2 regions of the Variovorax sp. DAIF25 genome follow, and region 2 is predicted to be linked to the other one. Evidence: riboswitches for the same ligand, from Rfam matches in the RefSeq annotation. Region 2 holds a riboswitch; the other holds the start of a gene.
What was found. Region 2 has a riboswitch for glycine ahead of R0232_RS04675 (D-amino acid dehydrogenase). Riboswitches for the same ligand answer to the same signal wherever they lie in the genome.

Region 1: it holds a riboswitch for glycine, as region 2 does, so the genes downstream of both, gcvT (glycine cleavage system aminomethyltransferase GcvT) here and R0232_RS04675 (D-amino acid dehydrogenase) in region 2, are expected to answer to the same signal.

Annotation. Positions count from the first base shown of each region.
Region 1 is NZ_CP136636.1:4,702,106-4,705,587, forward strand. It holds gene R0232_RS21765 (alpha/beta hydrolase) at 1-708, shown strand, start outside; glycine riboswitch at 731-814, shown strand; glycine riboswitch at 835-941, shown strand; gene gcvT (glycine cleavage system aminomethyltransferase GcvT) at 957-2,156, shown strand; gene gcvH (glycine cleavage system protein GcvH) at 2,240-2,611, shown strand; gene gcvP (aminomethyl-transferring glycine dehydrogenase) at 2,687-3,482, shown strand, end outside.
Region 2 is NZ_CP136636.1:1,032,678-1,036,159, reverse strand. It holds gene rfbD (dTDP-4-dehydrorhamnose reductase) at 1-640, opposite strand, end outside; gene rfbB (dTDP-glucose 4,6-dehydratase) at 637-1,707, opposite strand; glycine riboswitch at 1,958-2,075, shown strand; gene R0232_RS04675 (D-amino acid dehydrogenase) at 2,164-3,471, shown strand.

The DNA.
Region 1 (3,482 bases), 3.7 Mb from region 2:
GTGTTCCTGCACGGCGGCGGTTTCGTGCTCGGCAGCGTCGAGCTGATGGACGACATCGCGCGCAAGCTCTGCCGCGACGTCGAGGCCGTGGTGGTCTCGGTGGACTACAGGCTGGCGCCCGAGCACCCGTTCCCGGCCGCGCACGACGATGCCCTGGCCGCGACCCGCTGGGCGCTGGACCATGCACAAACCCTCGGCGGCGATCCGTCCCGGGTCGCCCTGGCCGGCGAGAGCGCGGGCGCCAACCTGGCGGCCTGCGCCGCGCTGGCGCTGCGCGGCCATGCGCGGCCACTGGCGGCCCAGCTGCTGGTGGTGCCGGGCCTGGACATGGCGCGCGACGTGGCCGCGATCGAGGCCCGCGGCATCGACCACCCGATGCTCGCGCCCGCCGACCTGCGCGAGATCGCCCGGCTCTGCATGGGCGCCTCGGCCCGCCGCGCCGCCGAGGTGCCGCCCTCCCCGCTGCGCGCGGCGGAGCTCGCGGGCCTGCCGCCGACCCTGATCGCCGTCGCCGGCCACGACCCGCTGCGCGAGGAAGGCCTGGCCTACGCGCACCGGCTCGAGGCGGCCGGCATCCCGACCCGGCTGCTGGCCTTCGACGACATGTTCCACCCGTTCTTCGGCTTCTTCGCCCACTCGGCCGCCGCCGGCCGGGCCCATGACGCCATCTGCCGGGCGCTGTCGGACCGGCTGCGCGGCCGCGGCTGAGGCGGCCCGCAATCCACTACACTCGCCGGGGTCAGGAGAGAGCCCCGCACGGGGCCGCCGAAGGCGCAGGGAACCCCCGAACGCTCAGGCAAAAGGACTGACACAGCGCCGGCCTTCGCGGGACGGCGTTTCCTTGCTGGAGAGAGGCCGGTGCCGCAGGCGCCCGGTCCACCGAAGGAGCAAACCCCGATCGTGGGGCGAATCTCTCAGGTAAAGCGGACAGCAGGGGTGGCCCCATGGCGCGAGCCATGGCATTCGATTGCTGCCCCCAGGAGTGCCCCGTGGCTGCTTCCGCCCCCGAATCCGAACTGCTCAAGACCCCGCTGCACGCGCTGCACCTGGAACTCGGCGCCCGCATGGTGCCCTTCGCCGGCTATTCGATGCCGGTCCAGTACCCGGCCGGCCTGATGGCCGAGCACAGGCACACGCGCGAGGCTGCGGGCCTGTTCGACATCTCCCACATGGGCCAGCTGCGCCTGTCCGGCCCCGATGCCGCGGCCGCCTTCGAGACCCTGATGCCGGTCGACGTGATCGACCTGCCCGCGGGCAAGCAGCGCTACGGCCTGCTGCTCGACGACCAGGGCGGCATCCTCGACGACCTGATGTTCTTCAACGAAGGCAACGGCTCGCTGTTCGTGATCGTCAACGGCGCCTGCAAGGTGGCCGACATCGCCCATATCCAGCAGAAGATCGGCCAGCGCTGCCAGGTGCAGCCGCTGCCCGAGCAGGCGCTGCTCGCGCTGCAGGGCCCACAGGCCGCGGCCACGCTGGCGCGGCTCTCGCCCGGTATCGAGCGCTTCGTGTTCATGACCGGCGGCGCGGTGCAGATCGGCGGCATAGCCGCCTTCGTCACGCGCAGCGGCTACACCGGCGAGGACGGCTTCGAGATCTCGGTCGCCGCGAAGGACGCCGACGCGCTGGCGCGGCTGCTGCTGGCCCAGCCCGAGGTCAAGCCCATCGGCCTGGGCGCGCGCAACTCGCTGCGGCTCGAGGCCGGCCTGTGCCTCTACGGCAGCGACATCGACACCAGCACCACGCCGATCGAGGCCTCGCTCAACTGGGCGATCCAGAAGGTGCGCCGCAACGGCGGCGCGCGCGCGGGCGGCTTCCCCGGCGCCGAGAAGATCCTGGCCCAGCTCGTGGCAGCCACCGGCGCCGCCGGCCACCTCGACCACGACACCCTGAAGCGCCGCCGCGTCGGCCTGGTCGCGCTCGAGCGCATCCCGGTGCGCGACGGCACGCCGCTCCAGTCCTTCGAGGGCCAGGACATCGGCCAGGTCACCAGCGGCCTGCTGGGCCCGACGGCCGACCGGCCGGTCGCCATGGGCTACGTGGCCACCGCCTTCGCCGAGCCCGGCACCCGGGTGCAGGCCATCGTGCGCGGCAAGCCGGTGCCGATGGAGGTCTCGACCCTGCCCTTCGTGCCGACGCGCTACTACCGCGGCTGACGACCGGACATCCGGCGGACCGCCGTCGCGGCTAACCTACGCCCCGGCATCGGCCACTTTTTATCCACGAGGAGTTTTTCAACATGAGCATCAAGTACACCAAGGACCATGAATGGGTGCAGGCCGAGGGCGGCAACGCCACGGTCGGCATCACCGTCCATGCGCAAGACGCGCTGGGCGACGTGGTCTTCGTCGACCTGCCCGAGGTCGGCAAGAGCTTCGCCCAGGGCGATGTCGCCGGCGTCGTCGAATCGGTGAAGGCCGCGGCCGACGTGTTCATGCCCGTCTCGGGCGAGATCACCGAAGTCAACGAAGCCCTGCGCGCCGATCCCTCGCTCGCCAACAGCGCGCCGCTGGCCGAAGGCTGGTTCTTCAAGGTCAAGCTGTCCGAACCGGCCCAGCTCGACGCGCTGATGGACGAAACCGCCTACGGCAAGTTCGCCGAGGAATCCTGAGCTCCTGAAACCGGATGGCCGGACGCGAAGGCTCGCGTCCGGAAGTCCGCTCCCCCTTCTCTTCCCCCGCCCGCCATGCCCACCCCCGCCGCCCTGCCCACCCTGCAAGAACTCGAGAACGCCGAGGAATTCATCGCCCGCCACATCGGCATCGATGCCGACGACGAGGCGCGCATGCTGCCCGTGATCGGGTCGGCCACGCGCGCCGAACTCATCGACGGCATCGTGCCCGCGGCGATCCGGCGCAGCAAGCCGATGCGGCTGCCGGCACCGGCCACCGAGGCCGACGCGCTGGCCGAGCTCAAGGCGATCGCGGCGAAGAACAAGGTGTTCCGCAACTTCATCGGCCAGGGCTACTACGGCACCCACACGCCGGGCGTGATCCTGCGCAACATCCTCGAGAACCCGGCCTGGTACACGGCCTACACGCCCTACCAGGCCGAGATCTCGCAGGGCCGCATGGAGGCGCTGGTCAACTTCCAGACCATGGTCTGCGACCTCACGGGCATGGCGATCGCCAATGCCTCGATGCTCGACGAGGCCACCGCGGCCGCCGAGGCGATGACGCTGGCCAAGCGCAGCGTGAAGAGCAAAAGCAACGTGTTCCTGGTCTCGGGCGACTGCCATCCGCAGACCATCGAGGTGGTGAAGACCCGCGCCGCGCCGCTGGGCATCGAGGTCAAGGTCAGCACCGCCTCGGAAACCCTGCCGCACCTGATGGCCAGCGGCGAGTTCTTCGGCGTGCTGGCGCAGTACCCGGCCACCACCGGCCACGTGCACGACCTGCGCCCGCTCGCGGGCCATGCGCACCAGTACGGCGCGGCCTTCTGCGTGGCGGCCGACCTGCTGGCGCTGACCCTGCTCGCGCCGC
Region 2 (3,482 bases):
GATAAAGGCCGGCCTTCGACGGATCCTGCAGCGTCGCGCGAATCGCATGCGCCGTGATGTCGGCCAGCAGCTCCGCGCCGGTGGGTGCGCCGAACTGGTCGTCGATGACGGTCAGCTTGTCGCGCTCCCTGGCCAGCCGCAGCATGGTCTTGGCGAAGTTGCCGCCGCGCGCCGCATAGACCCAGCTGGTGCGAAAGATCAGGTGCTTCGCGCAGTGCCGCGCCACCAGTTGCTCGCCCTCGAGCTTGGTGCGGCCGTAGACGCTCAGCGGTCCGGTCGCATCGGCTTCCTTCCAGGGCGCGGTGCCGCTGCCGTCGAAGACATAGTCGGTCGAGTAGTGGACCATCAGCGCGCCGATCTCCTGCGCGGCCTGCGCCACCACGCCGGGCGAGGTGGCGTTGAGCTTGCGCGCGAACTCGGGCTCGCTCTCGGCCTTGTCGACGGCGGTGTGGGCGGCGGCATTGACGATCACGTCGGGGCGCACCTGCCGCACGGTGTCGGCCAGTTGCTCGGGACGGCTGAAGTCGGCGTGGAAGTCGGTGCTGTCGAAATCGAGCGCGACCAGCTCGCCCAGCGGTGCGAGGCTGCGCTGCAGTTCCCAGCCGACCTGTCCGCCCTTGCCCAGCAGCAGCAGCTTCATGCGGAAGCCTTCGCGTCGTACTGCTTCTCGACCCAGGCGCGGTAGGCGCCGCTTTGCACGTTGCGCACCCAGTCGCCGTTGGCGAGGTACCACTCGACCGTCTTGCGGATGCCGGTGTCGAAGGTCTCGGCCGGCTTCCAGCCGAGCTCGCGCTCGAGCTTGCGCGCGTCGATGGCGTAGCGGCGGTCATGGCCGGGGCGGTCGGTGACGTAGCTGATCTGTTCGGCGTAGCCCTTGCCGTCGACACGCGGACGCAACTCGTCGAGCAGCGCGCACACGGTCTTCACGATCTCGATGTTCGGCTTCTCGTTCCAGCCGCCCACGTTGTAGGTCTCGCCGAGCCGGCCCGCTTCGAGCACGCGACGGATCGCGCTGCAGTGGTCCTTGACGTAGAGCCAGTCGCGCACCTGCATGCCGTCGCCATACACGGGCAGCGGCTTGCCGGCCAGCGCGTTGACGATCATCAGCGGGATCAGCTTCTCGGGGAAATGGAAGGGGCCGTAGTTGTTCGAGCAGTTGGTGGTGAGCACCGGCAGGCCGTAGGTGTGGTGCCAGGCGCGCACGAGGTGGTCGCTCGCGGCCTTGCTGGCCGAGTACGGGCTGTTGGGCTCGTACTTGTTCTCCTCGGTGAAGGCCGGGTCGGTCTTCGAGAGCGAGCCGTAGACCTCGTCGGTCGACACGTGCAGGAAGCGGAAGGCCGCCTTCTGGTCGGCCGGCAGCGCGTTCCAGTAACCACGCACCGACTCGAGCAGTCGGAAGGTGCCGAGCACGTTGGTCTGCACGAAATCCTCGGGGCCGTGGATCGAGCGGTCCACGTGCGACTCGGCCGCGAAATTGACCACCGCGCGCGGCTTGTGCTCGGCCAGCAGGCGGTCGAGCAGCGCGCTGTCGCCAATGTCGCCCTGAACGAAGATGTGGCGCGGATCGCCCTTGAGCGAAGCCAGGGTCTCGAGATTGCCGGCGTAGGTGAGCTTGTCGAGGTTCACGACCGGTTCGTCGCCTTGCGCGATCCAGTCGAGGACGAAATTGGCGCCGATGAAGCCGGCGCCGCCGGTAACCAGGATCATGGAGTCCTCTGTGCTGTGAATTGGAGTGCCGCTTGGTCGAAAGCCGCGCTGGCGCGGCTTTCGCGGATTATCCCATCTGCCTGCAAGGCCGAATCCCGGGGTTGGCCGGTGCCCGCGGCCCGCCTACAATCGCCACCCATTGCAGGAGAGCGGGCCGCATGCATCGCGCAGGCAGCCCCACCGAAGGCGCAAACTCCCATAAACGCTCAGGTCGGCTCCACGCTCGCGCGGGGCCTGTACTGCAACCACTGAAACGCCGTCTGGAGAGCCAGCACATCGCCCATCGCGGCCGTGCTGCGCCGAAGGAGCAAGTCCGCTGCGAGGTGCAGCGGATGAAACTCTCAGGTACCGAGGACAGGGGGAGCGGCAATTGGACGGCCGTCCGGTTGCGCGCTATCTATTCAGTAGCACGACCTTCACGCCGTTCAAGCGCTTCGACCTCGAAAGGTACTTGAAATGCGCGTGATCGTATTGGGCGCCGGCCTGCTCGGCGTGACCTCGGCCTACTACCTCCAGCAACTCGGCCACGAAGTGACCGTGATCGACCGGCAGGCCACCCCGGCCGCCGAAACCAGCTTCGCCAACGGTGGCCAGATCTCGGTGAGCCATGCCGAGCCCTGGGCCAATCCCAGCGCGCCGCTCAAGGTGCTGCAGTGGCTGGGCAAGGAAGACGCCCCGCTGCTGTTCCGCATCCGCGCCGACATGCGCCAGTGGCTCTGGGGCCTGCAGTTCCTGCGCGAATGCACGCCCGCGCGCACGCGCCACAACATCGAACAGATCGTGCGCCTGGGCACCTACAGCCGTGACACCCTGCAGCAGCTGCGCCGCGACACCGGCATCCGCTACGACGAGCGCACGCAGGGCATCCTGCACTTCTACACGACGCAAAAGGAGTTCGACGGCGCCCTCGCGCCCGCCGAGCAGATGCGCGCGCTGGGCTGCGAGCGCCAGGTGATCTCGGCCGACGAGGCCGTGAAGCTCGAGCCCGCGCTGGCCCACATCCGGCCGCAGCTGGCCGGTGCCACCTACACGGCCGAGGACGAGTCGGGCGACGCCAACCGCTTCGCGCGCGAACTCGCGCGGCTCGCGGCCGAGGCCGGCGTGAAGTTCCTGATGAGCCACACCATCACCGCGCTGCGCGAGGTGGGTGGCGCGATCGACCACGTCGAGGTCACCGATGCCGAGGGCCGCTTCCAGCGCATCCGCGGCGATGCCTTCGTGATGGCGATGGGTTCGCTGAGCCCGCTGCTGGCGGCACCGCTGGGCATCCGGCTGCCGATCTATCCGGCCAAAGGCTATTCGGTCACGCTGCCGGTCAAGGACGCGAGCAAGGCCTACCAGGTCTCGTTGACCGACGACGAATACAAGCTGGTGTTCTCGCGCTACACCTCGGAGTCGGGCGACCGCATGCGCATCGCCGGCACGGCCGAGCTCAACGGCTACGACCGCGACCTCAACCGCGTGCGCTGCGAAGCTATCGTGCGCCGCGTCGAGCAACTGTTCCCCGGCGCCGGCGACACCACGCAAGCCCAGTTCTGGACCGGCCTGCGCCCGGCGACGCCGAGCAACGTGCCGCTGATCGGCCGCACCAAGCTCGCGAACCTCTACCTCAACACCGGCCACGGCACGCTCGGCTGGACCCATGCCTGCGGCTCGGGCAAGTCGATCGCGCGCATCGTGAGCGGGCTGGTGCCGGAGGTGGATTTCGCGTTCGCTGGGATGCCCAGGGGCGTGGCGGGCATCGCCCAGCCCGCGCTGGGCTGAGCCTCCGAAGC